Regions from separate parts of the Paenibacillus suaedae genome, predicted to be linked through region 1. Evidence: riboswitches for the same ligand, from Rfam matches in the RefSeq annotation. Region 1 holds a riboswitch; the other holds the start of a gene.
What was found. A riboswitch is a leader RNA that binds a small molecule or an ion and turns the genes downstream of it on or off. The one in region 1 is predicted to bind S-adenosylmethionine.

Region 1 (16,237 bases):
TGTATTCACAACGACACGATTGCGGTAATCATCTGGCATATTTTCGAGCTTCAGAGCATCGAGCAGGTTCATTTTCGCAGCAAGTGCGAAGTTCCCCGGAACAAGAGACAGGTCAGCGCTGTCTACTGCGCGCGGAAGCTGAGCAGCCTCGATTGGCTGTAGAACAAGATGCTTCGGATTGTCCTTCACGTCCTTCTCCGATACACGCAGTGGATCGATGTCCTTGTTCACGGTAATGAGTCCTGCATCTTGCAGCAAGCCCAATGTACGCGCCAGGTTCGTCGGATCGTTCGCAATCGCTATTGTACTTCCGTCAGCAACTTCATCCAAAGATTTGAACTTGGACGAGTAGATGCCCATTGGAGCCGTCGGTACGGAAATAAGCTCGGACAACTCAATTTTATTTTCTTTCGCGAAGTTCTCCATGTAGATTTTGTGCTGGAACAGGTTCGCATTCAAATCTCCATTCGACAATGCCAAGTTCGGCTGCACATAATCTCCGAATTCAACCAACTCAATGGAATAGCCTTTCTTCTCCAATATCGGCTTAATCGCCTTCGTTATCATATCGCTATAAGGGCCTGCTGTTGCGCCGATCTTGATTGCTTTGCTTTCTTCCTGCTTTGCGTCTCCTGAACCCGTTGATGCGTCTTTGCTGCCGCATCCAGCGAGCAAGCCAATTGCTAGAATAAGAGATAGGACGAGAGCTGCTTTCTTCATAAATGATGACCTCCGTATGGATAATATTTTTGTATCATTTCGGTGCATTAAGACTGGTTTTCAGCACCAAGTAGGTTGCAGGAACTCGAACCATGCTTTCGAAGTAAGTGCAAGATTCGATGCCGCGTTGCTTCCTAGGTATGACTTTTTGAACAAAAACGAATGCATTATCGCTTGTCTACTTTCTTTGCAATAAAGTCTCCTCCGTACTGAATGATCTGCACCAAGCAGATTAGAATGATTACCGTGGTAAACATTACAGTGTTGTCGTAGCGATAGTAGCCGAACCGAATCGCCAAATCGCCGATTCCGCCTCCACCGACTGTACCAGCCATTGCCGAATAAGCGACAAGACTGATTGCCGTAATGTTCACGCCTTGAATGATGCCTGGCTTCGCTTCAGGGAGAAGTACATCCTTAATGATCATCCACGGTGTTGCACCAATGGAGATTGCCGCTTCGATGACACCTTTGTCAATCTCGCGCAGCGCCGTCTCTACCAAGCGGGCGAAGAACGGAATTGCCGCAATCGAGAGCGATACCGAAGCAGCCGTCGGGCCTATCGTTGAACCGACAATGAGCTTCGTCAGCGGCAGCAGTGTCACCAACAAGATGATGAACGGAATTGAGCGAATCATGTTGACGATGAAGCCTAGCACATTTTTCGTAAACGCATTTTCGAGGAATAGCCCCTTATCGGTTACAAATAATAGAATTCCAATGGGAAGACCCAGAATTATGGCAGCAAACAGCGAAATTCCAACCATATAGAGCGTCTGGACAAATGCTTTGCCCAAGTCCGGCAGCAGTTGGATGATCGAATCACTCAGCATGATGGATGACCTCCAATCGATAGGTTCGTTCTTTGATGTAGTCGAGTGCTTGCCGCAGCTCTGATACTTCTCCATTCAGCTCCAAGATCAGAATGCCTAGCGGGTTGTCATGGATGTATTCAATTTTGCCATGCAAAATATTTGCTCTAACCTTGAAGTTCGTCATTACATCAGTAATGATTGCTTCCTCCGCTTGCGGCGCCACGAAGTGAATCTTCACGATCATTCCTTTGCAATGCTGAATCAATCGTTCTGGAAGATTGAATTGGAACAGACTGCTGATGAACGAGCGCGTCATCGGATGCTGTGGATCAGAGAAAATGTTATATACCGGCCCCTCTTCTACCACATTGCCGTTCTGCATCACCGCCATCCGGTCACAGACGTCCTTCACCACTTCCATTTCGTGCGTAATCAATACAATCGTCAGGTTAAGCTCGCGATTGATTTTCTTCAGCAGCTCCAAGATTGACTGAGTCGTCTCAGGATCCAGCGCAGACGTTGCTTCATCACACAGCAGCACATGCGGTTCATTGGCCAGCGCTCTGGCGATACCTACTCTCTGCTTCTGCCCGCCGCTGAGCTGAGCAGGATATACATCTCGCTTGTCAGCCAAGCCGACCATTTCAAGCAATTCAAGGACACGCGGTTCAATCTCTGCCTTCGACTTGTTGTTGGCCTTCAGAGCAAATGCAATATTCTCAAATACCGTCTTGGAGCGGATAAGATGAAAGTGCTGAAAGATCATGCCGATCTTCAGTCTTGCCTGTCGCAAGCTCTCTCCTTGCAGCTTCGTCAAATCAACGCCATCGATGAGTATACTCCCAGATGTAGGTTCCTCCAGCAAGTTGATGCAGCGCAGCAACGAGCTTTTCCCAGCACCGCTTCGTCCGATAATCCCGTAAATTTCTCCCCTATTGATTCGAAGAGAGACGTTATTTACGCCGATGACGGTCGATGTCTTGCTTCGATACTCCTTAACCAAACTCCGAATTTCAATCATTTCACACACCCCGCCATTCTGTTGCTATCACCTGGATGAAAACTAAAAAAACTAAAAAGCCTCTTTCCCTAAGAGAGAAAGAGGCTGAATTGGCAGTATCGCCACACTTATCTCTCAGAATGGAATCATTCCGTAGGATTTAGCACCGTTTACTCACAGGTAAGGTTGCCGGACGTCATAGGGCCTAGTCCCTCAGTCGCTCTTGATAAGGTAGTATGAAGTTGTCGTTTGTTGTTGAAGATAATACATCTGAAAATATGAGTTGTCAACAATATTTTCATTTCATTTTCAAAAAAGGTAATGAAGCATGATCCATCATACTGCCTTACCTCACATTACAGCCTTTACTTCGTATCACCGAATATTTCCTTATTTTTCGCATACGACCTTCTCAAACTAAAGTAGTTGCCCGCGGCGAGAATAATCAAGAACAATACAGAAGGGCCAATGACGTCCATCCAAGGCTTGTCCGGTCTAAATAACAACTTCTGTCCAATCGTTACAATGAAAAAGATGCCGAATGCACTGAGTGAGATCATCAACACTTCTCGCCGCTTTTTGCGATACCCTCTATCTGTTGTTACATCCCGGTACTCCAATCCAGTGAATATATAGCGGAGCATAAAATAGATTGCATAGAAAAAGACAATTCCTAAACTCATCAGCACATTCTCTGAATAATCCCCCATGAGGATGCCACGAATCCCATTCAGAAGTAGCAAGCCGATAATCAGATAGAGCGCTTCAATTTTGAACTTATTTTTCTTCTGAATCACATACTCATCATTGCTCTGGTTGCTGGATGTAAACCATTTGTTGATTTTCATGCTGTTACCCCTCCCAGAAAAGTTCATCTAAAGTCTTGCCTAACGCCTTCGCAATCGCAATGCACAGCTGGAGAGATGGATTGAATTCCCCCTTCTCAATCAGACCAATCGTCTGCCGGCTCGCGTTGACTGCGTTCGCTAATTCCTGCTGTGTCATGTCTTTCTCCACACGCGCCATCTTTAACTTCTGATTCATGCTCGACCCTCGTCCTTCATCAATCTCGCCAATACAATGTAATATATATATGTCATTATGTAATGTATATTTTACAATTTAATTAATTTCTGTGCAACCTATTCGCAGATACATAATTCCCACCTCATGGAACCATTCTAAATGAGACTGCACTTGCTACGAACAATGATATAGCGCTTACAATTTCCACTTTACAGATAGGCAAGAAGACAGTAAGATAAGATCACACTAAGTTGTATACAAGTATACTTGTTGTACTTTACAGCATGATCACAGGAGTGAATACAGCATGAAATTAGGCATGATTGGCCTTGGAAAAATGGGTTTCAACCTCGTAGATAACATATTGCAGCACAAGCATCAGGTAGTCGCTTTTGATGTAAATGCTGAACAACGTCAAAAAGCAGCTGACCTAGGAGCAATTCCTACAGATACAATTGAAGAACTCGTATCGAAGCTGGATGCTCCAAAGATCATCTGGATGATGGTTCCAGCTGGAGAAATCGTGGATCAAGTGGTAGACACTCTGCTTCCTCTTCTCTCTCCAGGAGACATTGTCATTGACGGAGGAAATTCACATTATAAACAGTCCATCACTAGAGGCGAGAAAGTGCATGCACTGGGTGCCCATTACTTCGATATCGGAACATCCGGCGGAGTATCTGGCGCAGCTGAAGGCGGCTGCTTCATGATTGGCGGCAACCAAGAAGTATTCGCTACACTTGAGCCACTGTTCAAGGACATTGCGGTAGATCAAGGATATTTGTATGCAGGCAAGAGCGGAAGTGGACATTTCCTGAAAATGGTTCACAACGGTATTGAATATGGAATGATGCAGGCGATCGCGGAAGGCTTTGAAGTATTGGACAAGAGCGACTTCGATTTCGATTACGAACAAGTTGCACGCGTATGGTCCAACGGATCGGTAATCCGCAGCTGGTTGATGGATCTGACGCAAAATGCTTTCTCCAAAGATCCGAAGCTGGACAGCATTCGCGGCGTTATGCAAAGCTCTGGCGAAGGCAAATGGACAGTGGAAACTGCACTGGAGCTGCAAGCAAGCGCACCCGTTATCGCGATGTCCCTCTTCATGAGATATCGTTCGCTTGAGTCCGATTCCTTCCATGGTAAGGTAGTTGCTGCACTGCGTAATGAGTTCGGCGGACATCAAGTGGTAACGAAGGAATAGTCAGTTCCTATTTCGATAGCGAAGATAGAATCACCACAAGCCCGATGGTCGCGCCATGCAGCACTGTGGTACAATCAGAACCAAATCTCTAAAGTGAGATATGGGTTCAGGAAACCAATCATGAGGAGAGTTCACGCATGATACACTATCCGAAACAGTGGCTGCAGGGCGCATCCCTTGGGGAATCCATCGCCTGTGAGCTGCGATTGCAAATTATTAACGGCTCCATCAAGCCGGGCGAAATTATATCGGAGAATCGAGTGGCTGCCGACTTCGGCACCAGCCGCTCTCCCGTTCGCGAAGCATTGAAAACGCTCTCTAACGAAGGGCTTATCCGCTTGGAGCGCATGGGTGCTGTTGTCTTAGGGCTTAGTCTTATCGATGTCGAAGAGCTGTACGATGTTCGCTATCTCATTGAGAGCTTTGTCCAGCAGCGGCTCGCCATCGTGAACACAGATGGTCTGATTCTGACGCTTCTGCAGATTATCGACAAGATGGAACTCGCGGTTAAGTACAATGATGCCGTTGAATTCGCTTATCAGGATTTATCGTTCCATGAAGCGATCATTGCTGCAGCGGAGCATAAACGCATCATGCATCTGTGGACGAGCATTCGACTGATCGTGAAGACCGTCATGCTGATGACAACGGAAGAAATATTCTCTGAGGGAGAAGCGAAGCTGTTCACTGTAATTGAGAAGCACCGTACGATCGTAAGAGGACTCCAGTCGAAGGATACTCATACGATCCAGCAGGTTGTCTCAGCCTACTTCGCCGACTCGAACCGTACCTTGCATGTCAGCTTGCCGCATTCGTAACGGCAAGCTGCAAGGATACAAAGCTTTTTTAATTTTAAGTTGTCGACAAGTATTCAAGTTTGTTTTGGAAACGCTATATTTGGAATCATTCATAACAATCGGCACTTTTCAAAAGGAGGCTCGTACATCATGAGCACACTATTCGGAATGAGTCACAATGTGACATTACTATTTTGGACACTGCTTACCATCGTATTTCTCATTGTGTTCATTGCCAAGCTAAAATGGAATCCTTTCGTTACGTTGCTTATATCAGCATTAATGCTCGGTCTGTTAACAGGCATGAAACCGCAAGATGTTGTGCAATCGATTACACAAGGCCTTGGCGGCACACTTGGCACGATAGCCATCGTCATTGCGCTCGGTACCATGCTGGGCAAGATGATGGCAGAATCCGGCGGTGCAGAGCAAATCGCCACTACCCTTATTGATAAATTCGGAGAATCACGCGTTCACTGGGCAATGCTCCTTGTTGGTTTTATTGTAGGTATCCCGGTATTTTTTGAAGTTGGTGTAATACTATTAATTCCAATTGTGTTCACTGTAGCACGCAAAACAAACAAATCATTGCTGCAGATCGGTATTCCAATCTTGGCGGGGCTATCTACCGTACATGGACTCGTACCGCCGCATCCAGCACCGATGATTGCCATCGACGCTTATCAAGCAGATCTCGGTCGTACGATTCTCTACTCTCTGCTCGTCGGAATACCAACAGCAATTATCGCAGGGCCGCTATTCGGCAAGTTCATTGGTAAACGCATTCAATTACAGCCGCCAGCAAAGCTCGCTGAACAATTCGCGCAAAAGAGCGATCGGCCGCTCCCAAGCTTCGGCATTACGCTGTTCACCATTTTGCTACCTGTCATTCTTATGCTGATTGGCTCCGTCGCAGACATTGTCGATCCTCAGGGCTTAAGCAGCTTAGCCGTACTGTGCAAATTCATCGGCCATGAAATTATCGCGCTTCTGATTGCAGTCGTCTTCTCCTTCTTCTCGCTCGGTTATGCGCGCGGCTTCAAGAAGGAAGAGATATCCCGCTTCACCAGCGAATGTCTCGCTCCTACCGCAACGATCATTCTTATCATTGGCGGCGGCGGTGCGTTCAAGCAAGTACTCATTAACAGTGGTGTTGGCGGTGCGATCGCAGAGCTTGCCACACAAGCGAACATTAACGTCATACTATTCGCCTGGTTCGTCGCAGCATTGATTCGTGTCGCAACTGGTTCTGCAACCGTTGCCATGACGACCGCTGCTGGTATTGTTGCTCCAGTACTGGCGATGACTCCAGGTGTTCCTGTAGAATTGGTTGTACTGGCAACTGGCGCAGGCTCGATCGTTCTGTCCCACGTCAATGATGCAGGGTTCTGGATGGTGAAGGAATTTTTCAACATGTCCGTCCCAGAGACACTTAAGTCATGGACAGTGATGGAGACGATTCTATCTGTCGTCGGATTAGCATTGATTCTGCTGTTGAGCACAGTAGTGTAACATACATGGCAATGAAAGAAAGAAGGTTATCCCTATGAATCATCCCAACTACATGATCGGAATCGATATGGGAACGACAAGCACGAAGGCAGTCGTATTCGAAGAGAATGGCAAAGTCGTATCTACCGGCAGCCAAGGCTATCCACTGCATACACCGAACGCAACGATAGCCGAGCAGGATCCAGAACGGATATTCCAAGCCGTTGTCTCTTCTGTCAAGCAAGCGATGAGCGCTGCGCAAGCCCAGCCTGAGGATGTACTGTTCCTGTCCTTCAGTTCGGCGATGCATAGCCTCATCGCTGTCGATGCAGAAGGCAATCCGCTCACCCCTTGCATCACGTGGGCAGACAATCGGAGCAGCAAGTATGCAGCCCAGCTCAAGAAGGATCTGCAGGGACATGCCTTATATTTGCGGACAGGCACTCCCATCCATCCGATGTCCCCGCTTACGAAGTTGATGTGGATGCGGCATGAAGCTCCGGAATTGTTAAATAAGGCGGCTAAATTCATTTCTATTAAGGAATACGTACTCTTCAAGCTGTTCCATACGTATGTTGTCGATTACTCGATTGCGTCTGCTACCGGGATGATGAATTTGCAGCAGCTCGCTTGGGATGAAGAAGCGCTTGAACTTGCGGGCATATCGACTGACAAGCTATCCGAGCTCGTTCCTACTACGCATCGGCTAACAGGATTGGATGAAGTCTACGCGCGGGAGATGGGACTCTCCCCTGCTACCCCAACGATTGTGGGAGCTAGTGATGGTGTGCTCTCCAATCTTGGTGTAAATGCAATCGAGCCTGGTGTTGTTGCAGCAACGATTGGAACGAGCGGCGCGATCCGTACCGTTGTGGAACAACCGCTTACCGATCCGAAGGGCAGAATCTTCTGCTATGCCCTGACAGACAAGCACTGGGTCATCGGCGGACCTGTGAACAATGGCGGCATGCTGTTCCGCTGGGTACGCGATGAACTGGCTGCTTCCGAGGTTGAAGCAGCGAAGCGGCTTGGCATTGATGCCTATGATCTGCTTACTCGCATTGCCGAGCAGGTTCAGCCGGGGGCAGACGGGCTGCTCTTCCATCCTTATCTAACTGGCGAACGTGCTCCACTATGGAATGCGGATGCGCGCGGCTCCTTCTTCGGCCTCACTATGCATCACAAGAAGGAACATATGATTCGTGCCGTACTGGAAGGCGTCATCTTCAATATATACACCGTGTTGCTTGCAATGGAAGAGCAGATGGGACGCCCTAGCAAGATTCACGCCACTGGCGGATTCGCTCGTTCACCGCTCTGGCGGCAGATGATGGCCGACATCTTCGATCAAGAAGTTGTCGTCCCTGAGAGCTACGAGAGCTCCTGCCTTGGTGCTGTTGTGCTTGGTCTATACGCAACTGGAAGAGCCGATTCACTCCGTATCGTATCTGATATGGTAGGCGCTACGCACAAGCATGAACCTAATCCGGAGCATGCAGCGATTTATCATGAGCTGCTTCCGATCTATATCTCGATATTCCGCAAGCTGGATGAAGAATACGAAGCGATTGCCCGCTTCCAACGTAAGCGTCTTGAATCCTAAGCCTACTGAAAAACGCCAAGCCCCTGAATTTGCGGATATGCCGCAAGTCAGGGGCTATTTTGTACCGAACCGATTATCCGGTTATGCGTCTCAATCACTCATACTTCTTCAACACGATCACGGCATTATGACCGCCAAAGCCGAAAGAATTAGATAGTCCCACCTTCACATTGGCCTTGCGTGCTTCATTCGGCACATAATCCAGATCACAGTGCGGGTCAGGGTTCTCAAGGTTAATCGTCGGCGGAATCATTCCCTCCTGTAAGCTCTTCACGAGCGAAATGGCCTCTACTCCCCCAGCAGCACCTAGCATGTGACCCGTAATGGACTTATTTGCTGTTATCGGAATCCGATAAGCATGCTCGCCGAACATTCTTTTAATCGCCGTTGTCTCTGCCAGATCGCCAACCTCCGTACTCGTTGCATGCGCGTTAATGACATCTACATCCTCGGCAGAGACTGATGCTTCCTGAAGAGCCGTTCTCATCGCAAGATAGGCACCTCGCCCTTCAGGATGGGTCGCAACAATATGGTAAGCATCCGAGCTTATCCCATATCCAATAACCTCCGCATAGATTCGTGCCTTTCTACGCAAAGCATGCGACAATGATTCCAGAATGAGTATGCCCGCGCCCTCAGACATGACAAATCCATCCCGCTCCGCATCGAAGGGCCGACTGGCCTTCGTTGGATCATCATTCCTTGTTGATAATGCCGTTGCATTACCGAAGCTGGCTAGCGATAAGTCGGTAACAGCAGCTTCCGTTCCGCCTGCAAATACAATGTCTGCTCCTCCCGAGCGAATGAGCCGGAACGCCTCGCCAATCGCAGTATTGCCGATCGCACAAGCAGAGACATGGGACATCGTAGGGCCCAGCGCTCCCCATTTGATACTGATCTGTGCAGACGCTGCATTCGCCATCATGGCTGGCACCAAGGTCGGACTGACCCTCCCTGGACCCCTGCTTCGCAAAATATCGACATTTTCAATCAAGGATTCAATACCGCCAATGCCTGACCCCACGTAGACACCTAAGCGCTCAGGGTCAATCTGATCCAGCACCAGCCCAGAATCCGTCCATGCCTGCTCTGCGGCAGCAAGTGCAAATTGAGTAAAGCGATCCAGCCGTCTTGCCTCTTTGCGTCCAAGAAGTCCATCTGCATCGAACTCGCGCACAAGACCGGCAATTTTCGTTTTATGACCGCTCACGTCAAATGTATCAATAGAGGATATTCCTGATTGTCCAGCAACTAAGTTCCTCCAAAATGTCTCTACATCATTTCCTATCGGGGAGATAACTCCCATTCCTGTAATCACTACGGGTTCCAAATCTAATTCCTCCTCACAGATCGTGATCGTACAAGCCTCTATAACGACACTGTCTTCATTGTGAAATATGAATCTACCTAGCTAATTGGATCATCCATGAGTCGCCTCATGCTTATTCATTGGTTTACGATATTGTCACACAGGATTTATCCTATTACAAGTTGTTGGTTATACTAGTATAATTACTACCTGACTCCAGCAGTACACAATAAATATCAGCCATATTGAGCACTTCTCTGCCACTCTCTTGCATCATTCGTTGACATAATTAGGAATCCTCATCTATAATAAAGGAAACAAATGTTCGTAATTTATTGGCAGAAAGGTATGGTAGATTTCATGTCCAACTTCAAAGCTGTACTAGCCCAATCGTATGATCAGGATGCCCAGAGAAGATCCAGCAGATCCTTGTCTTCTTGGAAAATAGACGAAAGAAAGAAATTTCGTGAACTGATAAGCCGTGAGGGGAAAACAACTATACTAGAAATCGGTGCGGGAACAGGGATCGACGGCGTTTATTTTCAACAGAGCGGAATGCAGACAACCTGCATCGATCTATCCAGTGAATCGGTGAAGAAGTGCATCGAAAGAGGATTGAATGCGAAAGTAATGGATTTTTATCAGTTGGACTTTGCCGATCATAGCTTTCAAGCTGTCTATGCGCTAAATTGCTTGCTGCACGCGCCGAAGAAGGATCTGGATCAGGTCTTGCAAGAAATGCATCGAGTGCTCGCTCCGAATGGACTGCTTTTTATTGGATTATATGGTGGATACGACTCAGAAGGAGTATGGGAGGCGGATTGGTGCAAACCGCAGCGATTCTTTTCCTTTCACGCGGACAGTTCCATTCAGAAGACCTTATCCCGCTGGTTCCAAATCGTAGATTTCCACACTGTCCCATTGGATGATGACAACTTGCACTTCCAATCGATTACGCTGCAGAAATGATATACTAGATAAGTCAATGGATCCATGCTTCGGCATGCAAGTTGGGAATCACAAACAACAATGTAACCTTTCACGATTATTCCTGATCCGTTGTTAATCCACTGCTGATCTGGTTATTCACTCTACATAGTCGATATAAACAAAACTAAATGAACAACTGGCTTGCAGATAGGAGGGATAGCCATGTCCAGCCAAACGAGATTAGAAGCCCTGTCCACCTTCCTAAAGTCCAAGCGCTCAAGCATTCAACCGCAGTCCGTAGGGATGCCTGCTGGTACTAGACGTCGAACACCTGGCTTGCGCCGTGAAGAGGTAGCGCAATTGGCAGGAGTCAGTACGACTTGGTATACTTGGCTGGAGCAAGGGCGAGACATCACCGTGTCTCCATCTGTTCTGGACGCGGTAGCTGCCGCTCTGCAACTGAATCAGGATGAGCGGAAATATGTATACGATCTTGCGCTCGAAAAGCATATTAGTCCACCACAGCAGGAAATGAGCATTGCGAAGATTCCGCCATCGCTCCGAAAAATATTGAATGAGCTAACGCATTGCCCAACCATCATTACGGATAGGCACTTCCACATTGTTGGCTGGAATGCCGCTGCGGCATATGTATTTCTCGATTTCGATCAGGTCCCATTAGAGCAGCGGAACTTGATTCGACTTGTCTTCGTCAGAAAAGAGCTGCGCTCATTAGCCGTCAATTGGGAACACTTCGTCAGAGGCTTCCTCGCGATGTTCCGCGCCTACTATGGTCAGTACGTGGGAGATGAATGGTATACAGACTTCGTAGTCGAAATGTCAGAGCTTCATCCCGAATTCCATGCACTATGGGAAGCAAGCCAAGTCAGTATTGCCCCCGACGTTACGATCGAATTCCGTCACGCGAAGGCAGGCAAGATGCTGTTCAACCTTACCTCGCTTCTCTTGCAGGGGAACATGGACTTGCGGTGCAGTGTATTCACCCCAATTGAACACTCCTCTACCGAGGAGAAGCTAGTCCGTTTTATGAGAAGAGATGAACTACTGAATGAAACTGAATAAATAGCCCTGCCGTAACTAAATTCCAGCAACGAAAGCAACAATAAACCGAATAAATATCGAACGAAAGACCCCAAGCAGATTTCTGCCGCTGCTCAGGGTCTTGCCTCATCCGAATATCGGAACTTTATTTTTCAGGTAGAGATCTGGCAGTAGTTATTATACATAACGTATAAGGGACAGCAATTAATGCTGTCTTTTTTTACGTAGAACTAGTCATTTTACCACTAGAAACAGTAATGATACTCCCCTGTTTATTTGATTTATTTATAGCTACAATAAACTCAACTTCAATAGTTCACTTCAAACTTATTGACTCAAATAACATTAAATTAGGAGGAACAGTTAATGAAAAAGTCATTAATTCTTATGACTGCGGCTGCTACGCTCTTGATGGCTATCCCAGCATATGCACAACCATCTATTTCAAATGTGGCTCATGCTAAAAGCTCTGTTACCCCCGTAAATTACACGTGGGGTTTTGAAGTCAGAGTACGTAAAACACAGTCTTCTGGCTCATTCTATCCAACTGGTGACAGATTAACTTTAAAGGCGACGCAATCCAGTGACGGAAACACAAAAATTGAATATACGCTTTATGAAGAAACAAATCGTAATAATGATACTGAAATAGCCAGTAAGACAGTGCGGGGAGACCATGATGAGAAACTTGTATTTGATGATGTTCCAGTTAATAAAAATAAGAAACACTATGTAGTGGCTCACAACTTAGGTGATGAAACAACAAAAGGAGTAGCATACATCTCCCGCTCAAATTAATTCTATTGAAGCCCGTTATCCCCTTTTGTGGGAAGTGGGCTTTTTATTGGTTCATTATGCAATAAGGGGTGTTCAATGTAATGACATAGCCAATTGGGAGTAGCGAGTGTAAGATAAAAGCATTTGTTCACGAACCGCGTGTAGTGCAGTAGTTGTACAGAGAAAATAAAGTACTATATTTTCTCTGTATCAAATTTATTTTTCAGTCGAGTACTTTATTTCTTTTAACATTAAGAGCCTTACAAATCAATCGATAATCCTACACCATACCGCTCCCCTGTATGATGGTCTCCGTCGGCAGCAGGGTCGCTTCATAAATAGATACATGGTTCCTCTTCAAGAAGGACTGTACAACATGATAGCCAACCGCATACCCGGCCCCCGCAGGCAATCCGACTGCCGGATAACCATCACGCGCAGCAGCTTCATCGCCGAACATATAGCTGCTCACCTCAGCGAATCCCTTCGTATCCAATGCTCCTCGGATTACCTCCAAGCAATAATCCAGCTCCTTGCCCTGTATATTCGCCACCCATGGACCAAGCAGCTTCTCTCCATACATCTCAGTTGCAAAAGAATCTGCCAAGCCCTCAATGATAATATAGTCGCCCAGTGTTACATTTCCATGGTTCCAATCGAAATAGGAGAAGCGAACGTTATGGTGGAACTCATGAGCGATCAGCGCCGGCAGTCGCGGAATATTGTAGCTGTTCGGATCCAGGATAATGAGGATATATCCTGGAATACCGCCAAATCCGGTATAACCCTGATAACTGCTTAACTTGTCAGGATCGGCAAGATACGCGCCAAATATCAATTCCTCTGCCTTGACTGCCAGCCCCGCTGAGTCTATTCGGTGGATACATCCCAACAAAGTCTCCTTCGCAAGTTCCAGAATGCGAATATCCTGCAGACGCTTCCCCGCCTTCTCGATTCCTTCCTGATGTTGAAGCGGAAGGAAGCCCATCATTTGAGTGGCCATTACCACATCATAGCCGTTCGGCTGCTGCGCTGTTATAGGTACATGAATGGTCTCCCACATCGATCGAAACGGCTTCATCATTGTATGCCTGAAATAGTCATTTCTCTGCTCATTTGGCATGGTCAACAATGCTTCATACTGACGTAACGTGTCTTCCATGTGAATGTTCATTAGGTTCACCTGCATTTCTTCATGGTAAGTTCCTCTCCGACAAAGTCGGAATACCATTAGGCTACACGATCACGTTACGTGAGAGTCAACCGGTCAACGTACATTAACTCACCAAAATTGTGAGTCCGATTACTCAATTGTACCTGTTCGGACAATGTTCACCTCGACCTGAGATTGAATGCTTGCCTCAGGGAACATCTTCTTCCACTTGTCAGCTGTCAGTTTGGAGTGCCTTACCGAGCTGCGGTAGACCTCGCCGAAGCCAATCGGATCCGAACCGAGGTGCTGGAGCTTTTTAATAAGCGCTTCGGTTTCCTTTGTTAATGTCTCCCCTATTTTCTGTTGAAGCAGCTTACTGGACTGCGGTTGGCTGAAATCATATTCATCTGTAATTTCCTGCAGCTCCACATTGATATGTAAATTGGTTTGGAATTTCAGTGGAGATGCCGAGAGGAGACGGATATGCTTCTTGCTTCCAAGGGTCGAGATGACCACCCGCACACGACCATCTGCCTTTCGATTCTCATGCAAATAAGGACGAAGCTCCTCACGATCGATTATAAGCTCTTTTAAAGTTGCTAGTTTCCCAAGAAGCAGCTTGAGCAAATAACTCTCCCCCGCCCCGATCGTTCCGACTACCCTATCTTCCTGAAATAAGGCCAGACTATAAATTTCAACTCCATTAGACAGCTTGCGCAGCATTGGCAGCACCGGATCTCTACCGGCACTATAAAAGGCGCTTCGATAATCATGAACTGTACAAGAAGGCACCCAATCATCCTGAATATGCTGCTGCAGCATTTGATACAAATACGTTCCGATATTCGGAATTTGCTCATAATTGTGATGCAGCAGTTCATGAGACGGCCCTTCACTTACAGCCAGAAAAATCATATCTCCGAAGAACGGATCCCGAGTCAAGTTCTCGACGACATCTGTTATTCCTTGCTTGCCCAGCTTATCATCAAAAACAACGACGCGAACCTGCCCGTTTACAAGTGTATGGGACAATTGGCGGTTATTATTAATCCGAGCCCCCTTGCTGCTGCTCGCGATACAAGATACTATCTTGGTTTTCTTCTTCGCCTCAGGCTCAGGGTTTGTAAGAACTGAAGTTACTTTTAGCTTGCCTTCAGGCAATGCATCGTACCCGATCGCCACGCTTAGCCCCAGCTTCTCCAGTACGCTAGTCTGTACACAGCTAGTAAGAAGCACTAGCATGGTGAGCGCACACACCGCCTTGAACAAGTATTGGAATAACAGCTTCACTGAGCATCACTCCCCTTCCCTCGTTTTCGCCACTGTACAACATACGTCATGACGTACAAGAGGAGAGGATAACAATACGAGACAAGAACAGAGTACAGTCCAATATAATCGTTCAGCTGATTTACTTCACCCCGATTATGCAGGAGGTTGGATACCGCTATGACAATGGCGGCCGTGGCATACAACGTCAGCTTCTCATTCCAGCCGAATAGCTGGACAGTGCCGCGAAGTATATTCCAAGCCAGCTGCATAATGCCAGGCAGTACAACCAGCATCCAGAAGGGAATGGCGATGAACTCAATCCGCTCCAAGAAGGGATATTTAATAATTTTCAACAGATTAATGGAGCCCCAGATCGTGCGAAGCATCTGATTCTCACTGAAGTAGATAATCGACACGACCATAATAAACAAGTACAGTATGTTAGTGAAAAGCACACTCGCTTGAGCGTAGCGCATCACATTGTCTTTATCCTTCACATGACGGTAGAGCATATAAATAACCTCGAACCCAGTAATCGAAAAGCCCATTTTAATAGCCCCTACCGCAATATGCTGAACAGTTGTATCATAAATCGGCAGTATCCGGCTCCACTCGACATATCGGATTGGATAATTGAACAAGAGTGAGGTAGCAATAATCAAGAAAAAGCTGATAAAGCTCATCTGCAAAATAATCCGAATCCCCCCCAAGCTGCCATACACCATAAGCACAAGCAATATGAGCGAGAGCAGCCATGTCGGAAAGTCAGGGAAAATCCAAGACTGAATGGCTTCAATATACGTCCTGACAATTGTTATCATATTAGTAAGGAAATAGAGCATCATGCAAATACCCAATACTCCGCCAATCCACTTGCCAAACAACATCTGCTGGATGCCGTACAGGTCGAGTGTTTGATGCATATCCAAGGTTTTGACCATAATCCAAACAATCAAGTGAGTGGCGATCCCTACAAGCAGAACAGACATCCAGGCATCATGTCCAGCCTCCTTATATATGTACCGTTGAAATCCGAATATCCCTACACCAATCTGCACGTTGCATACGAGGAACA
Region 2 (16,237 bases), 660 kb from region 1:
ACATAAGCTGATCCATCAATATCAGAGCATTGAGGGAATATTGGAGAATTTGCCGGAGCTTGCGAAGGGTGTACGGACGAAGATTGAGTCCGACCTTGAGATGCTCCATTTGTCACGACAGCTTGCGCGCATCAACTGCGATGTGCCGGTAGAATGCCAGATGGATGTCTGTGTATTTGCGCCAGAGCGCGAGTCCGTCAGTGCAATATTTGAGCGTCTGGAAATGAAAAGTATGATATCGTACGTCGGAATGTAACGAACATGAGCGGTAGAATGAAGGGGGGGAGCAGAAGCTCCTCCCTTTTTTGATCATAAGTGCTGTATGAAGGTTGGGTTCGTGCATCCGAGTCATCAGCTTAATCGGTGAAATGCGCCTCGCCTATGACCATGTACAGGAAGCCGCGAAGCTCTTCTCCCTCTTCCTCCGACAAGCGATAAAAGGATTCTAAATAACCTTCTTCCTTGAGATCGTCCTGTCCGAGAATGGCGGTCAGCCCGCTCTGCAAGTCGGTAACGAGCTTCTTACCGTAAAAACGGCCTGTAGATGTAATCGCCAAATCAAAGCGCCGATAGCTGTGCCCTACAAAGGTGACGAAGCGTGTTGTTGTTGTCTCTGTGCTGTCCGATAGAAAATCAAGATCATGATTGCTCATTGTTAGCCTCCCTTATCTGCTGCTCCAATAAGATGATATTATTATATAGTAGCGTCCAACATTTAGAAATAGAAATACAGGAATTGACACTGGAGAAGAGCATGTTATAATGGTAATAAATTCATAACTAGGACGAGGAAGCACCTCATTGCGATGCGTATATACGTACCGTGATGAGGTGCTTTCTTTTTTGTCCGATAGAAGTGAATAGAAGGTCGCAGCAATCGGAGAGGTTGTATCATTATCAAGTCTATCGAATAGGGAGGGCATAGTTGATGCAAATTGTATGGATGGCCAGATTAGAGCGAATGGTGCTGGACGATGGGGAGATGGTGTCTTCTCGTAAGCGGAAGAGGGGAGTAGATTCTTCTCGTGAAACCGCATATGGATTAGTTACGGCTGGAGTAGATGAGGGGAAGTGGATCTTACTCTGGGAACCAGATGGACAGCCTGCCGAAGTATGGTTCGAGGGGGCGGTATGGGCCGAGATGCGGGCGGCTATGCGGCGTGGCATGGCGCGTTTGCTGCACGCTGGGTACCGTCTGACTATTGGGTTTGTGCCGGAGGCCGATATACACGAGCGCAGAATGAAGGAACGCAATGAATGGGTTGCCTGCTATGCGGATTTATATGCCCGATCCGAGGTATATGAACAGCTTGCGAAGTGGCGTAGGGAGACGGCGAGCAAGCTGCGCCGGGCCCCTTATTGGATTGCAACGAATCGTATGCTTCGTATGGTCAGTGCCTTGCTTCCGCACACCTTGGAAGAGCTGAAGCAGCTTCCTGGATTCGGAGAAGCAAAGCTGGCATCCTATGGAGCAGATATCATTGCAATTGCGAAGGGGTTTGAAAGGACATCAACTTTCCCGCTGGATTGGATATCCTCCGTTGTATCCGAAGAGGAGTTCGCGAAGTGGGTCTATTCCGAATGGGAATCGAAGCAGAATCAAGAGCTCTCCAAGCTGACAGACCACCGTGTATTGCTGGAAGGCTTGCAGCAGCAGTTATCGATTGCGCAATTGATAGAGCTTCTTCAGGTAGATCGGCGTGAACTCATTATGCGCATTGAGACGGTAGAACGTGAAGGCTATAATGTGTGCATGCTGGTTGAATCGGAGCTTCAATCTATGCCGGAAGAGCAGCGGGCAACGATAGAGCTGGCATTCGATGAACTGGGCGATGAATACTTGAAGCCAATCTATGTGAAGGCATTTGGAGAATCGGCATTGGACGAATCTTATGCCGAGGTACAAGCGAACTATGAGCGGATTCGATTGCTGCGGCTTCTGCATCGAAGCAGAGCGAGAAGCAGCAGCGTTGCACAGGCGGCTAGCTGACGGATGCCATATTCGAAGGACGTATGCCCGAGCTCGTTAATGAATTTATTCTGCTGTTTAGGCTAGTTTAGGGGCGTCTTGCTATTTTGTTTGGAAAGCAGCGAAAAACAATTCGCAGTGGTTGGCTTCGTTTTTCGTCATCGGCGAACAAGGTGAGCAAATGGGGATAATCGGGAATATGGTAATGCAAAGAAAACAAAGCGGGGGTGTCCAAGGTCATTATCAAATGACTTTAGAACACCCCCGCTGATTATTAAATCCAATCTTTCTTGCGGAATAAGTAGAACATAAAGATACCAAGCGCAAGCATGAATCCGATCATATACAAGGAGCCGTACTCCCAGTCCATAATTGGAATATATCCGAAGTTCATGCCGTAGATCCCTGTTATTAAGGTTAGCGGCATGAATATAGTTGTAATGGCTGTGAACACTCTCATAATATCGTTTGCGCGATTCGCGATGCTAAGCTGATAAGATTCACGTAAGTTGCCCATAAGGTCGCGGAACGTTTCGAATGTCTCCGATACTTTGACGGCATTCTCGTAAATATCCTGGAAGTACTTCTGCAGGTCATCGCCGATCAGCCGCAATTCCTTACGATAGAGGACAAGCAGTACCTCTTTTTGAGGGCCAAGACCCTTCTTGAGCCATAGAATCTCACTTCGCAAGCTGATGATTTCATTGAGATGTTCTTTCTTCGTGCTCATAATGAGCTCTTCCTCAAGCTTGTCGATCTTCGCTTCAATTCGATCTCCTACTGTGAAGTAGTTGTCGACAACCAAGTCAATGAGCAGGTAGAGCATAAGGTCAGGCGTACTCGCTTGCTGCTCCCACAATACAGGCTTCACCATACGCAGTTCGTTAATCTTCTGCTTTGTTACGGTAATAATGAAGTGCTTGCCGAGGAAAATGTTCAATGAGCGTAAAAAGATCTCTTCATCGTCAAAGCGAATGCTGTTGAACACGATAAAATAATGACCTTCATAAATTTCGATTTTGGGACGCTGCTCTTCTTCACTCATACAGTCCTCAACTGCCAAATCATGCATGTTGAATAATGGCTGCAGAACGACCAAATCCTCAATGTCAGCATCGATCCAGTAGAAGCCATTCTCTGGCGGTGTTAATGTGACATTGATATCTTCCTCAGTCGTGAAGACGCCCTCGTTGACCAGACGGATTTTCATTGCACTCACTCCTTGACGCTGTCGCCATTGCGACATGCGCATCGTCTAAATGTTACCAGACGACTCGAAACAAGGCTGGGCATGCGCAGTCCGTCGTTCGCGCACGTGATATAAGCCTAGGCACAATTAGTGAACTAGGTTCTCTGCAGAGGCACGAATCCCGACATTGGACTGCGAACTTGCCGCTGCCTGTCGAATCGTAATATTCGGTTGTACGTACGTACTACGGAACGACCTCGGGTCGCCATCCATCCGAACTCACCTCAGCTTGAATAATTGTACGTGACTTTATATATCATGCGTCCAGTGAAGGAACGATTGTTGCCTTCGATTTTAATAATTAAGTAAGGCTTCGACGCACCTTGTTAAGTATAACGCTCGTACTTCAACCTTTCAAGACAAAATCCATTGCCGGAATTCGTCAATAATGTATCGTATGCGAAGGGGGTGGAATCGTGATTTTTTGTTGTGTTCCCCTCTTGACGAACAGCTTCTCTTTGCCGTACATTATTACCAAGGCCAAATCAAATGAATATTCATATAAGCAATCTTATCAAGAGTAGGTGGAGGGACAAGCCCGATGAAGCCCGGCAACCGGCGATGCGCAGTATGAAGCGCGACGCACGGTGCTAATTCTTGCAGGGACGATGGAAGTCGTTACTGACAGATGAGAGAGGCTCATGAGCATGTATAACATGACCTTTCTCGTAGTCGAGGAAGGTCTTTTTTGTATGTCTCTAGCCATTTGTGCCGTTTCAAGTCAGGCTTGTTTGCGGTTGCGCCAAATTGATTTCATGTGCCGACACCATCCAATTACCATTTTCGAGGGGGAGAGCGTCAATGCCGATTAAAATTCCGGATCATTTGCCGGCCAAAGAAATTTTGACCCAGGAGAATATCTTCGTCATGGACGAAACGAGAGCCTATCATCAAGATATTCGTCCGCTGCGAATCATCATTCTCAACTTGATGCCGACGAAAGAGACTACGGAAACCCAGCTCCTGCGCTTAGTGGGCAACACGCCGCTGCAAGTTGAGGTGACGCTCCTTCATCCAGCAAGCCATACATCAAAAAATACGTCCGCACAGCACTTATCTTCGTTCTACAAAACATTTGAAGATATTGAAGGAGAGCAGTTTGATGGCATGATCATTACGGGTGCTCCTGTCGAACAGATGAAGTTTGAAAATGTAGACTATTGGGATGAGTTGTGCCGCATTATGGAATGGTCTAAGGAGAATGTAACTTCCACGTTCCATATTTGCTGGGCATCACAAGCGGGCCTCTATCATCACTATGGAATTGCGAAATATGCACTGGATCAGAAAATTTTCGGTGTATACGAGCATGTACTAACTAAGGAAAATGTGAATCTGACACGCGGCTTCGACGAGATGTTTCTTGTACCGCAATCCCGTCATACGGAATTTCGGAGAGAGGATGTCGCGAAGATTGCCGAGTTAGAAATATTAGCGGAGTCGGAAGAAGCAGGAGTGTATTTGGTAGCGACACATGATGGGAAGCAAATATTCGTGACCGGTCATTCGGAATACGATCCCTGTACACTGAAGTGGGAGTATGACCGCGATATTGCAAAGGGGATGGAGATGGACATTCCGATAAATTATTTCCCGAATAACGATCCTTCCCGCAAGCCTTACTCCACTTGGCGTGCGCATGCCAGCCTCCTCTTCTCAAATTGGCTGAACTACTACGTATATCAAGAAACACCTTACGAATTGGGCAAAGCCGTACCGCGCAAGGAAGGGGCTCATCAACTATGATCGAACGCAACGAAGAGAACTACCGCATCGAAAGTCGATTAGCTCAAATTGGATCGGTTCATGAACCAAAAACGGGAGCTATTAATTATCCGATTTACCAAGCAACTGCATTCAGGCATCCGAAGCTTGGACAGAGCACGGGGTTTGATTATATTCGGACGAAGAGCCCGACTCGTACTGTTCTAGAGGAAGCGGCGGCTGCTTTGGAATGTGGGGATGCCGGATTTGCCTGTAGTTCGGGGATGGCTGCATTACAGACATTGTTCGCGATGTTCAGTTCAGGCGATCATCTGATTGTTTCCCTCGATTTGTACGGCGGCACTTATCGTCTGCTGGAACGGATTATGTCTCGTTTCGGCGTGACGGCCTCTTATGTAGATACGAATGATTTTGATGCGCTTGAGTCTGTAAGAACACCGCAGACGAAGGCTGTCTTTATAGAGACGCCTACGAACCCCTTGATGATGATTACGGATATCGAGAAGGTAGCGGCGTGGGCGAAGGTGCATGGAATTCTCACTATCGTTGATAATACGCTGCTAACGCCATTTTTCCAACGCCCGATTGAACTTGGGGCAGATATGGTAGTCCACAGCGCAACGAAGTACTTGGGCGGACATAATGATGTGCTTGCTGGTCTGATCGTAACGAAAGGGAAGCAATTATCGGAAGAAATCGCCTTCCTGCATAATTCGATCGGTGCTGTCCTGAGCCCATCAGACTCCTATCAATTGATGCGCGGCATGAAGACACTTGCCCTTCGTATGGAGCGGCATCAGTACAACGCAACCCGCATTGCCGAATGGCTGCTAGAGCATCCCGCCATCGACAATGTGTATTATCCTGCACTCGAGCAGCATCCGGGATATGAGATTCAACAGCGCCAATCGTCGGGCAACACAGGCATCTTCTCCTTCCGCTTGAAGAATGCAGCTTATGTAGAGCCGATCCTGCGCCACTTGAAATTGATCGCGTTCGCGGAGAGCTTGGGTGGGGTAGAGTCGCTGATGACTTATCCGGCGGTTCAGACCCATGCGGATATTCCGCAGGAGATTCGGGATCAGATTGGTGTAGACGATCGCTTGCTAAGATTCTCGGTTGGAATTGAACATGTTGATGACCTAATCGCTGACTTGGAGCAAGCGATAGAAGCGGCTAGAGTAGAAGTGGAGGGATAACGGAGATGAGAGAGCAGAATTCGAATCAAGCATCAGACGGTCAGTTAGGCAAGCAATCACGTCGGTTTGCGACGAAGCTGATCCATTTTGGCGGTGAGATCGATGCCGGTACGGGAGCTTCCAGTGTCCCGATTTACCAAGCTACGACATTCCATCATGAGGACATTTACAATCCGCCTCAGTACGATTACTCTCGCTCTGGCAATCCAACACGTGAGGCATTGGAGCAATATATTGCACTGCTCGAGGGCGGAACGAATGGATTTGCCTTCGCATCAGGGATGGCAGCGATCTCTTCGACATTCTTGCTGTTATCGGCAGGGGATCATGTTATCGTAACGGAAGATGTGTATGGTGGAACGTACCGTCTCTTGACTTCCATTTTAAACCGGTTGAACATTGAGTCTACTTTAGTGGATATGACCGACATTGAGCAGGTGAAGGCTGCGCTTCGTCCAAATACGAAGGCTGTCTATATGGAGACACCGTCCAACCCGACGCTCAAAATTACGGATATTGCAGAAGTGACCGCATGGGCCAAGGAAAAGGGTCTGCTCACCATGCTGGATAATACGTTCATGACCCCTTATCATCAGCGTCCAATTGAGCTTGGTGTTGATCTAGTCTTACATAGTGCCACCAAGTTCTTGGGCGGACACAGTGATGTGCTCGCAGGTCTGGCAGTTACAGCCAACGAGAGTCTTGGACGCCGTGTGAAGCAATTGCAGAATGGCCTTGGCACTGTGCTTGGGGTTCAGGACAGCTGGCTGCTGATGAGAGGCATGAAGACATTGGAAGCTCGGATGAATCAGAGTGAGCAGAGCGCCCGCCGCCTTGCACTGTGGCTGAGTGAACGGTCGGACATTGCTGACGTCTATTACCCTGGTCTAGCCGATCATCCTGGCCGTGAGGTGCATGAGAAGCAATCACTGGGATATGGAGCAGTGGTATCATTCGATGTGGGTTCTGGCGAACGGGCGAAGCAAGTGCTGAACAACGTGACAATCCCGCTTGTGGCAGTCAGCCTTGGCGCTGTTGAGAGCATCTTGTCTTATCCTGCCATGATGTCTCACGCAGCAATGCCGCATGAAGTTCGTCTGCAGCGTGGAATTACGGATGGATTGCTCCGCTTCTCTGTTGGGCTTGAACATGTCGAGGATTTGATTGCGGATTTGGATCAGGCGTTATCCAAATAACCGATTCTATCCAGCATCCTTCTCATGGAAGGGTGCTGTTTTTTATGGGCGATGTATGTTACGATTATTTAGTGAAGCTGCTTCTTGAGCGATACAATGCACAACTAGATGATGAAGCAGCATGTGCAATAATCCGTACAATTTAACCCCGCCGTGAGCGGGGTCTACTTCGCTTTATATACGAGAGTGTAAGGCAACATATGAGAGGGGAAGTGACTGTGACGATGTCACCGATAGACCGCATTTTGGACAAAGCGCTTCGTGGTGAACGATTGAATACAGACGATTGCGTGACCTTGTTCGAATCTGATCAGATCGAGAAAATGGGGGCAGCTGCCGACCAAATTATGAAGAAATGGCATCCAGATCCGATTGCTACATTTGTAATTGGGCGCAATGTCAACTATACAAATATTTGTGATACGTACTGCAGATTCTGTGCCTTCTACCGTGCTCCGGGTTCGAAGGAAGGTTACGTGCTTCCTGATGAAGTCATCTTCCAGAAGATTCAGGAAACGATCGATGTAGACGGAACTGAGATTCTGATGCAGGGCGGAACAAACCCAGAGCTTCCATTCAGCTATTATACGAACCTGCTTCGCGAAATTAAGAAACGGTTCCCAAGTATTACAATGCACTCCTTCTCTCCTGCGGAGATTATGAAGATGAAGGAAGTCTCGAATGGACTATCTCTAGAAGAGGTAATCCGTCAAATTCATGAAGCGGGTCTTGACTCGCTGCCGGGCGGCGGCGCTGAAATTTTGGACGACCGTACTCGCCGGAAGATCAGTCGCTTGAAGGGTTCATGGCGTGATTGGATGGACGTCATGCAAACTGCCCATAAGGTCGGCATGAATACAACGGGCACGATGGTTATCGGCTTCGGCGAGCTGCTGGAAGAGCGTGCACTTCACTTGGAGCGCATTCGTACAGCACAAGATGAATGCATGCAGAACGGCCATCCTTCCAAGGGCTTCCTTGCGTTCATTCCATGGACATTCCAACCGGACAACACGAACATGAAGGCAGAGCGCGTATCGCCTGAAGAGTATTTGAAGACACTCGCGATCAGCCGCTTGTTCCTGGATAATATTCCGAACTTCCAAGCTTCATGGGTAACGATGGGGCCGGAAATTGGCAAGAAGACGCTCAGCTTCGGCTGCAATGACTTCGGCAGTACGATGATTGAGGAGAATGTCGTATCGGCAGCTGGTGCTACACATAAAGTAAACATCGGGAGCACGCTGCAGCTTATCCGCGAAGCGGGCAAGATTCCTGCGCAGCGTGATACGAAATATAATATTTTGCGTGTGTTCGACGATGAACATGCAACGGTTGCCAAAGATTTTGTTATGCAGAATTAGGCGTCAATTGAAAATGAAGCAGTACACCTGCTGGACTTTCCGTGTGGATAGCCAGCAGGTGTTTTTTTATTTTTGGCAATAATGCCAGAAGGAATGCGAGCGTCCTCTGTTTTCCAGATTCGTCTTCGTATATCTCCATTCATGACCCCATATACTTAAGAAGGAACAGAAAGGAGTGGGCTCATGGAGTTGTTCACGATCTCGTTGCCGCTGCGATCCGAATGTGACGCAGTAACGCTGACTGATTTGCTGCAGCAGGAGCTGAGCGATTTACATAAACAGCCGAATGGCGTGGAATTCCAGCAATGGTCTGAAGGGCAGACGGCTTGGATTACATGCCGGGGCATCTTGCCAGGTTTTCAACTGTCTACACAAGGACAAGATGTATGGAATAGAGCGGCCAAGGCAGTTGCTGAATTTATTCTGTCCCAAAAAGAAAGGCTGCTTCTTGCTTCCTTAATTGCAAAGGATTCGAAATACAGTGAAGAGGAACGCCGTAAAATTGAGGAATACTGCCAGCAGCTGCTCAACGGTGGAGATGAAACCGGTTCTAGTGAGTCCAGACGCAGACGCAAAGGGAAGCTTACACGTGCACTGCGGCGATATTTAGAAGATCATACAGCCCTTAATGTTGAAGGGTTCATTCAGTTCCGCTTGCGGCACTATTTAACAGAGCTTCGTGAAGTGGTTGACTATGCGATTGATGAATATGTACTTGAACGGCAGTATCAAGAGTTCATCGGTCTATTGAAATACTTCGTGTTCATTCAGGAGACGAAGATCCCTCTTGCGCACTTAATGCACAAGGGCGGTCATGAATTTACGCTCCTAGATGAGGATCTTCAGCCGCTTGAGCCGAAGCATGTGATGAATGGCATGGTTGTGGAGATGATTGATTATGATATGGAGATGGAGGATATGATTGTGAGCACACTCATCAACGTATCCCCGCAAAATATTATCATTCACACGCGCGAGCCAGAATCTCAGGTGATTAAGACGATTCAGCAAATCTTCGAATCGAGGGTGCATGTATGTGTACTGTGTAGTTCCTGTCATGCTGTGCTTGGTGGAGATGGCTGGCCTCACGAGACTCTTGTACGTAACAACGTGCAGGACGGTTCGATGCTGCGGCCATAGCATTCCACGATTCATGAATAGGAGCTTGACCACCCTGCGAAGATCGCATATAATATGCGGTATTGAGTAATCAATAGCATACGATATGCGATGACAAAGACATGAATAACGGACGGAACCGTTCAGAGAGAGGGATCGAGGCTGCAAGTCCCTTCGGCAACGCTGTTTATTTACCACTTTAGAGCTTTGGATGGGAACAACGAGCTAATCTCGGTTAGTATCATCCAACGAATCATTCCCGTTACCGAATGCTCAAGGACTGATCTGAGGAAAGTGAGCGACAGAGCATTGCGGCATATGTTGCTGTAATTGTGATCGCGTAAGCATCATCAGCAGTTGAATGAGGGTGGAACCACGGGTTACTAATTGTCTATAACACTCGTCCCTTTTACAGGGCGGGTGTTTTTTATTTTTTCAGACAAGTTCAATAGGCTGTGTTGTGTACGGAGAAATTGGGAAGAACACGTAGTTGTTCGTTTCCTAGCCGGCATAAGCAGATTGACAGCAGATTGAATGATGCCATATAAATTGGGAGGAATCGCAAATGTCTAACGTAAAAGTAACATTTCCAGACGGTGCTGTTCGTGAATATGAGCAAGGCACTACTATCGAAGATGTAGCGGGTTCGATTAGCAGCGGATTGAAGAAGGCTGCACTAGCGGGGAAGCTGGATGGCAAGGTTGTTGACCTGTATACGCCGATTCAAGAAGACGCCAAGATTGAAATTGTAACGGCAGACTCAGAAGACGGGCTTGAAGTGCTTCGCCATAGTTCAGCTCACTTGACAGCGCAAGCAATCAAGCGCTTGTACAAGGACGCAAACGTGAAACTTGGTATCGGTCCCGTTATCGAAGATGGCTACTACTATGATATTGACCTTGATATCTCCTTGACGCCTGAGGATCTGCCGAAGATCGAGAAGGAAATGCAGCGTATCGTGAACGAGAACCTGCCAATTCAACGCCGTGAAGTATCTCGTGAAGAAGCTCTACGCATCTTCACAGAAATCGGTGATGAATTGAAGCTGGAGCTTATCAACGACTTGCCAGAGGATTCTGTGATCACTATTTATGACCAAGGTGAATTTTTCGACTTGTGCCGTGGACCTCACGTCCCATCTACAGGCAAGTTGAAGGTATTCAAGCTCTTGAACTTGGCGGGTGCTTACTGGCGCGGCAACTCGGACAACAAAATGCTGCAGCGTATTTATGGAACAGCATTCTCGAAGAAAGCACAGCTTGATGAGTACTTGCACTTCTTGGAAGAAGCGAAGAAGCGCGATCACCGTAAATTAGGCAAAGAGCTGAAGATCTTCTCCTTCTCCCAAAAAGTTGGACAAGGCTTGCCGCTCTGGCTGCCAAATGGTGCGACATTGCGCCGTACGATGGAGCGCTACATCGTGGATATCGAAGAGCGCTTGGGATACAGCCACGTGTATACACCGGTACTTGCGAATGTGGAATTGTACAAGACATCCGGCCATTGGGAACACTACCAAGAGGATATGTTCCCAACAATGGTTATGGACAACGAAGAGCTTGTTCTGCGTCCAATGAACTGCCCGCACCATATGATGGTGTACAAGTCTGACATGCGCAGCTATCGTGAATTGCCAATTCGTATCGCGGAGCTTGGTACAATGCACCGCTATGAAATGTCCGGGGCGCTCACTGGTTTGCACCGTGTTCGTGCTATGACATTGAACGATGCGCATATCTTCTGCCGTCCGGATCAGATCAAGGAAGAATTCGCGCGTGTTATTAATTTGATTCGCCGCGTATATGACGATTTCGGAATTAAGGATTATCGTTTCCGCTTGTCTTATCGCGATCCGCAGGATACAGAGAAGTACTTCCCAGACGACCATATGTGGGAAATGTCTCAACGCATGCTGCGTGAGGTTGTTGAAGAATTGGGTCTTCCATTCTACGAAGCAGAAGGCGAAGCTGCATTCTACGGACCGAAGCTGGATGTACAAATTAAAACAGCGCTTGGCAAGGAAGAGACACTGTCGACTGCACAGCTGGACTTCTTGCTTCCTGAACGCTTCGAGCTGGAATATGTCGGCGATGACGGACAGAAGCATCGTCCTGTCGTTATCCACCGTGGTATCATCAGTACGATGGAGCGCATGACTGCATTCTTGCTGGAGAACTTCGCAGGAGCGCTTCCGCTCTGGCTCTCTCCGGTTCAAGCGAAGGTCATTCCAGTATCACCGAACTACGAAGAGTATGCGAAGGAAGTAACGGAATCTCTGCGTGATGCAGGTATCCGTGCTGAAGCAGATGTGCGCAACGAGAAGCTTGGCTACAAGATTCGCGAGGCACAGCTGGAGAAAACACCTTACATGCTCGTCGTCGGTGAAAATGAGAAGAACAATGGTGCTGTATCCGTGCGTAAGCGTGGAGAAGGCGACCTTGGCATGAAGCCGGTAGCAGAAGTGGTTGCACTGCTGCAAGAGGAAATCCGTACGCGCCATATTGCGCAGGCTGCTCCACAAGAAGATTCACAGAAATAAAGGGCGAGCTAAGAGCACCCTTGTCATAGAGAAGCTCTCGTCTTAGACGGGTGCTTCTTTTTTTTTTTTTTTTTTTGATTCGCGGCATTCATTACTAAAGTTCCTTAAAATCTTACGTGACAATATTGTAAGCTCCGCATAAGGTTAATCGCACGATATCATTTGTATCTTGCTCTATAATTGAATATATCATCATGAGATGAAACACAAACGGAAAGAAGTGATTGGACGAATGAAACTCACAGGAAGACAATTGCTACATACGACAATAGCATGTGCAATGGCATTTACCCTGCTTGCAGCTCCGCTAACATCTGGTGGCACAGCTTATGCACAGGAGGCCGCGGCGGATCAAGTCAAGACGATTAGCACAGCAGGAATGCAGTCTCAACAACAAGCAACTTCACATATCCAATACAATATCCAAGCGAAGCTGAATACGGACGACATGACCATTACAGGCAAGCAGACGGTGAAATACCGCAATACGTCTGAGGATAAGCTGAATGATGTTGTATTCCGTCTGTTCGCAGATGCCAATCGTTCGAAGGATACGCAATCGAGCATGTTCGTGCGAGCAAATGGGGAGATTGCGAAGGAATACCCAGATAAGAAACCAGAGGATTTCCTTGGCGGTATTGATATCATTCGTGTGAAGGATGCTTCGACCGGTGCGACCCTAGCTACCACAAATGAGAAGCAGGCGCTTACGGTTCAGTTGGCAAAAGCGTTGGGCAAGGATGAAGAAGTAACGTTAGAGCTTGAATATAAAACGAAAATTCCATTTGGTTCACAGCGCTTGTCCTACTATAAGGACATCATTAATGGGGCGCATTGGTTCCCGGTTATGTCTGTGTACGATGAAGCAGCACATAAGTGGAATAAGACCCCATATAGTAAGACATTCGAAACGGATTACTATGAGGTTGCCGACTATACGGTTGCAATGGATGTTCCAGACAAGCTGCAAATCGCGATGCCTGGACAAATGTCGGAGAAGTCTGGTGAAGCTGGCCGCAAAATCGTAACGACGAAATCGGACAAGACGCGCGAGCTCGTGTTCTTCTCCAGTGAGAAGTTCCATAAAGCCAGCAAAACCAAGAATGGCTTAACGATTGAATATGTATATTACAACGACAACAATGATCCGGCGAAGACAGCGGTTATCAATAAATATATTGATGAGGCATTTAAAGCGATTGAATTTTTTGGCGATAAATTCGGCAAGTACGAGTACCCCGATTTTCGGATCGTGGAATCCCATGTAGAAAATGTTGCTGTTGAATTTGCTCGCCTTATTCAAATGGGGCGGGTAAGTCCAAATGCTGTTCCTGAAAAGGATTCCGTCTTTGTTCATGAGATTGCGCACCAGTGGTTCCATTCCATCATCGGCAACGATTCTGAAACCGAGTCGTTCTTGGATGAAGGGTTTGCTGATTTTTCCAGGGTGTATTACTATGATGCCCAGGGCGACAAAATGAATGGATTTGATAGTGCCCGCATCGAAACGTTCTCATTGGATCGGGCTATCAATTCTCCGAATGACAAGGCTGGAGATTCCCCGGATGCGCTGTACTATAAAAAAGGTCGCCTTGCGATCTATGAATTGTATCGTACTGTTGGGCAAGAGAAGTTCGATGCCTTTATGAAGGAATATTTCAATCGCTATGCGTATCGAAACGCAACCGTAGCGGGACTGCTTCAAACGATTGAGGATCAGTTTGGCAAGGCTGTTCGTGATCGAATGGATGATAACTTAAACAAGCCTAATTATGAGCTCAAGCCGGAATACCAGATGACGGAAGCTGAAATGGCGGAGTATATGCGATTGTCGCTTGTGGGGATATATGATGGGATCGATCAGTCCTATCCTAAGTTGCCGAAAGAGACAATGTACAAGGTGCTTAACAAGGCGATGCATGGAGAACCGCTAGCGATCATATACAGTAGTCCTGTGAGCGCAGAAGCGAAAAAGCAGCAAGAGCAATTTTTCGAGAATATTTCCAATGTGTTGGACATGGGCGGCGTTAAGCCTGTGATCTTGAGTGAGAAGCAGGCTGTGAAAAAACAGTTGGAGACTTCTCTGGCAAAGAGCAATGTCATTGTAATCGGTAATCCGAAGTCCAATTCATTTATCCAAGCATTGAAGCCAGCGATTATTGCAAAGGCTGAACAAGCGGGCTTCCCTTGGAAGGAAGTAATGAACACAAAAGGGCTGCTGGGTGGCTACGGAATTATGCATCCGTACAATAAAGATCGTCTAGTGGTGCATTATTTCTGGACAGATGATCATTTGACGCAGAAGTCAGCAGAGCAGTTGTTAGCGGGAATTGGCATGCAGAGCTTGTCGGTTATGAGCAATTTCCAACAGCATATTGTGAAAAAGGCCGACGGCTCTATTTATAAAGATAAGCATGTTGAAAATCCGATTGCCAAGTTTTTTGAACAAGCCGAGTAATCAACAGTAAGGAATAGCATATTGGATTAATCAATCCAAGACAAATGAAGCAAGAATGTAAGACTTGGGCTGCAGAATAATTCTGCAGTCTTTTTTTATTTATCACTATCTTCATGAATATTATGTTAGGTTATATTACATGTAATTTGTATAACTTGACGCATTTCATGCATTTTATAACATAACCCATTGATTTTCACAATTTACCTTTATATAATTCCTCTAACAACAAGATTTTGTGTAATAAAATATAACATATAAATAGCGAGGAGTGTAGAGAAAATGAGGATGAACAGAGACAAGAGCCTTAATCGGAGTAGGAGCAGACGTTTTGCTTCGGCGACTGGTGTGCTTGGTGCTGGATTTGCATGTTTTAGCCTATTTCCGGATGCTGTCAGTGCCGCGGGGGAGGCTTCTGTGCAATCACTGGAATCTGGTCTGAACGCACTGTGGGTAATGCTGTCGGCTATACTGGTGCTGCTTATGCAAGCGGGATTCATCCTGCTGGAAGCAGGGTCTGCACGAATGAAGAACGCAGGTCATATTGCCGCAAAAACGGTCATTACGGTTGGGCTTGGCTCTCTTGTATTTTGGGCAGTCGGCTATGGCTTGATTTTTGGTATGAATGGCAATTCGTTTATTGGTTGGGGTGATTTCTTCTTTACTCCAGCTTCCTCTACAGGGTTACCACCTTCCGTATTTTTTACCTTCCAATTAGCCTTTGCTGCTGTGTCACTCTCGATTGTGTGGGGTGGATTTGCCGAGCGCGCGCGATTGTCCGCTTACATTTGGTTTGCGATTCTGTTCACGGCATTGATTTACCCAGTGGTTGCTCACTGGATATGGGGAGGTGGCTGGCTTGCGATGCATGGGAAGCAGGATTTTGCCGGTTCTACGGTTGTGCATTTAACAGGGGCTATGGCTGCGCTGGCTGCGACATTGCTTTTGAAGCCGCGCATGAACAAATACGATTCAGACGGTTCGTCCAAGAAAATAAAAGGTCATAACCAAGTATATATAACGCTCGGTGTGCTTCTGCTGTGGGTGGGGTGGTTCGGTTTTAATGCAGGAAGTACGTTGTCGATCGGTGATGGATTTTTTGGATATGTCGCCATGAACACACAGCTTGGAGCTGCAGCGGGGGCTGTTGCGGCGCTTGCTATTAGTTGGCTGCGCAGTGGCAAGGCAGATGTGCCTACCCTCTTGAATGGAATGCTGGCGGGCTTGGTTGCGATCACAGCTTCGTGTGCATTCGTGGAGCCTTGGGCGGCCATCGTAATTGGTTTGGCGGCTGGTATTCTAGTGTACTACAGTGCGCTCTGGTTCGATCGTCTGCGAGTTGATGACCCAGTCTCAGCCTTGTCGGTACATGGGGTAGCAGGGGTATGGGGCACGCTGTCCAATGGGATATTCGCCACT

Region 2: another riboswitch for S-adenosylmethionine. It lies ahead of metA (homoserine O-acetyltransferase MetA); the one in region 1 lies ahead of RQP50_RS00515 (methionine ABC transporter ATP-binding protein).

Annotation. Positions count from the first base shown of each region.
Region 1 covers NZ_JAVYAA010000001.1:100,585-116,821, reverse strand. Annotated here, with positions in the region: gene RQP50_RS00525 (MetQ/NlpA family ABC transporter substrate-binding protein) at 1-720, opposite strand, end outside; gene RQP50_RS00520 (methionine ABC transporter permease) at 888-1,553, opposite strand; gene RQP50_RS00515 (methionine ABC transporter ATP-binding protein) at 1,543-2,556, opposite strand; SAM riboswitch class I at 2,661-2,768, opposite strand; gene RQP50_RS00510 (DUF6773 family protein) at 2,901-3,383, opposite strand; gene RQP50_RS00505 (helix-turn-helix transcriptional regulator) at 3,388-3,579, opposite strand; gene gnd (phosphogluconate dehydrogenase (NAD(+)-dependent, decarboxylating)) at 3,869-4,768, shown strand; gene RQP50_RS00495 (GntR family transcriptional regulator) at 4,909-5,586, shown strand; gene RQP50_RS00490 (GntP family permease) at 5,716-7,077, shown strand; gene gntK (gluconokinase) at 7,112-8,659, shown strand; gene fabF (beta-ketoacyl-ACP synthase II) at 8,754-9,989, opposite strand; gene RQP50_RS00475 (class I SAM-dependent methyltransferase) at 10,329-10,937, shown strand; gene RQP50_RS00470 (helix-turn-helix transcriptional regulator) at 11,121-11,981, shown strand; gene RQP50_RS00465 (hypothetical protein) at 12,327-12,758, shown strand; gene RQP50_RS00460 (DUF2268 domain-containing protein) at 13,018-13,911, opposite strand; gene RQP50_RS00455 (Ger(x)C family spore germination protein) at 14,041-15,180, opposite strand; gene RQP50_RS00450 (GerAB/ArcD/ProY family transporter) at 15,177-16,237, opposite strand, start outside.
Region 2 covers NZ_JAVYAA010000001.1:757,502-773,738, forward strand. Annotated here, with positions in the region: gene RQP50_RS03365 (5'-3' exonuclease) at 1-256, shown strand, start outside; gene RQP50_RS03370 (DUF3055 domain-containing protein) at 357-653, opposite strand; gene RQP50_RS03375 (HRDC domain-containing protein) at 929-1,990, shown strand; gene corA (magnesium/cobalt transporter CorA) at 2,244-3,179, opposite strand; SAM riboswitch class I at 3,727-3,853, shown strand; gene metA (homoserine O-acetyltransferase MetA) at 4,020-4,964, shown strand; gene RQP50_RS03390 (aminotransferase class I/II-fold pyridoxal phosphate-dependent enzyme) at 4,961-6,142, shown strand; gene RQP50_RS03395 (trans-sulfuration enzyme family protein) at 6,148-7,338, shown strand; gene mqnC (cyclic dehypoxanthinyl futalosine synthase) at 7,563-8,702, shown strand; gene ytxC (putative sporulation protein YtxC) at 8,886-9,842, shown strand; gene thrS (threonine--tRNA ligase) at 10,387-12,360, shown strand; gene RQP50_RS03415 (M1 family metallopeptidase) at 12,593-14,818, shown strand; gene RQP50_RS03420 (ammonium transporter) at 15,101-16,237, shown strand, end outside.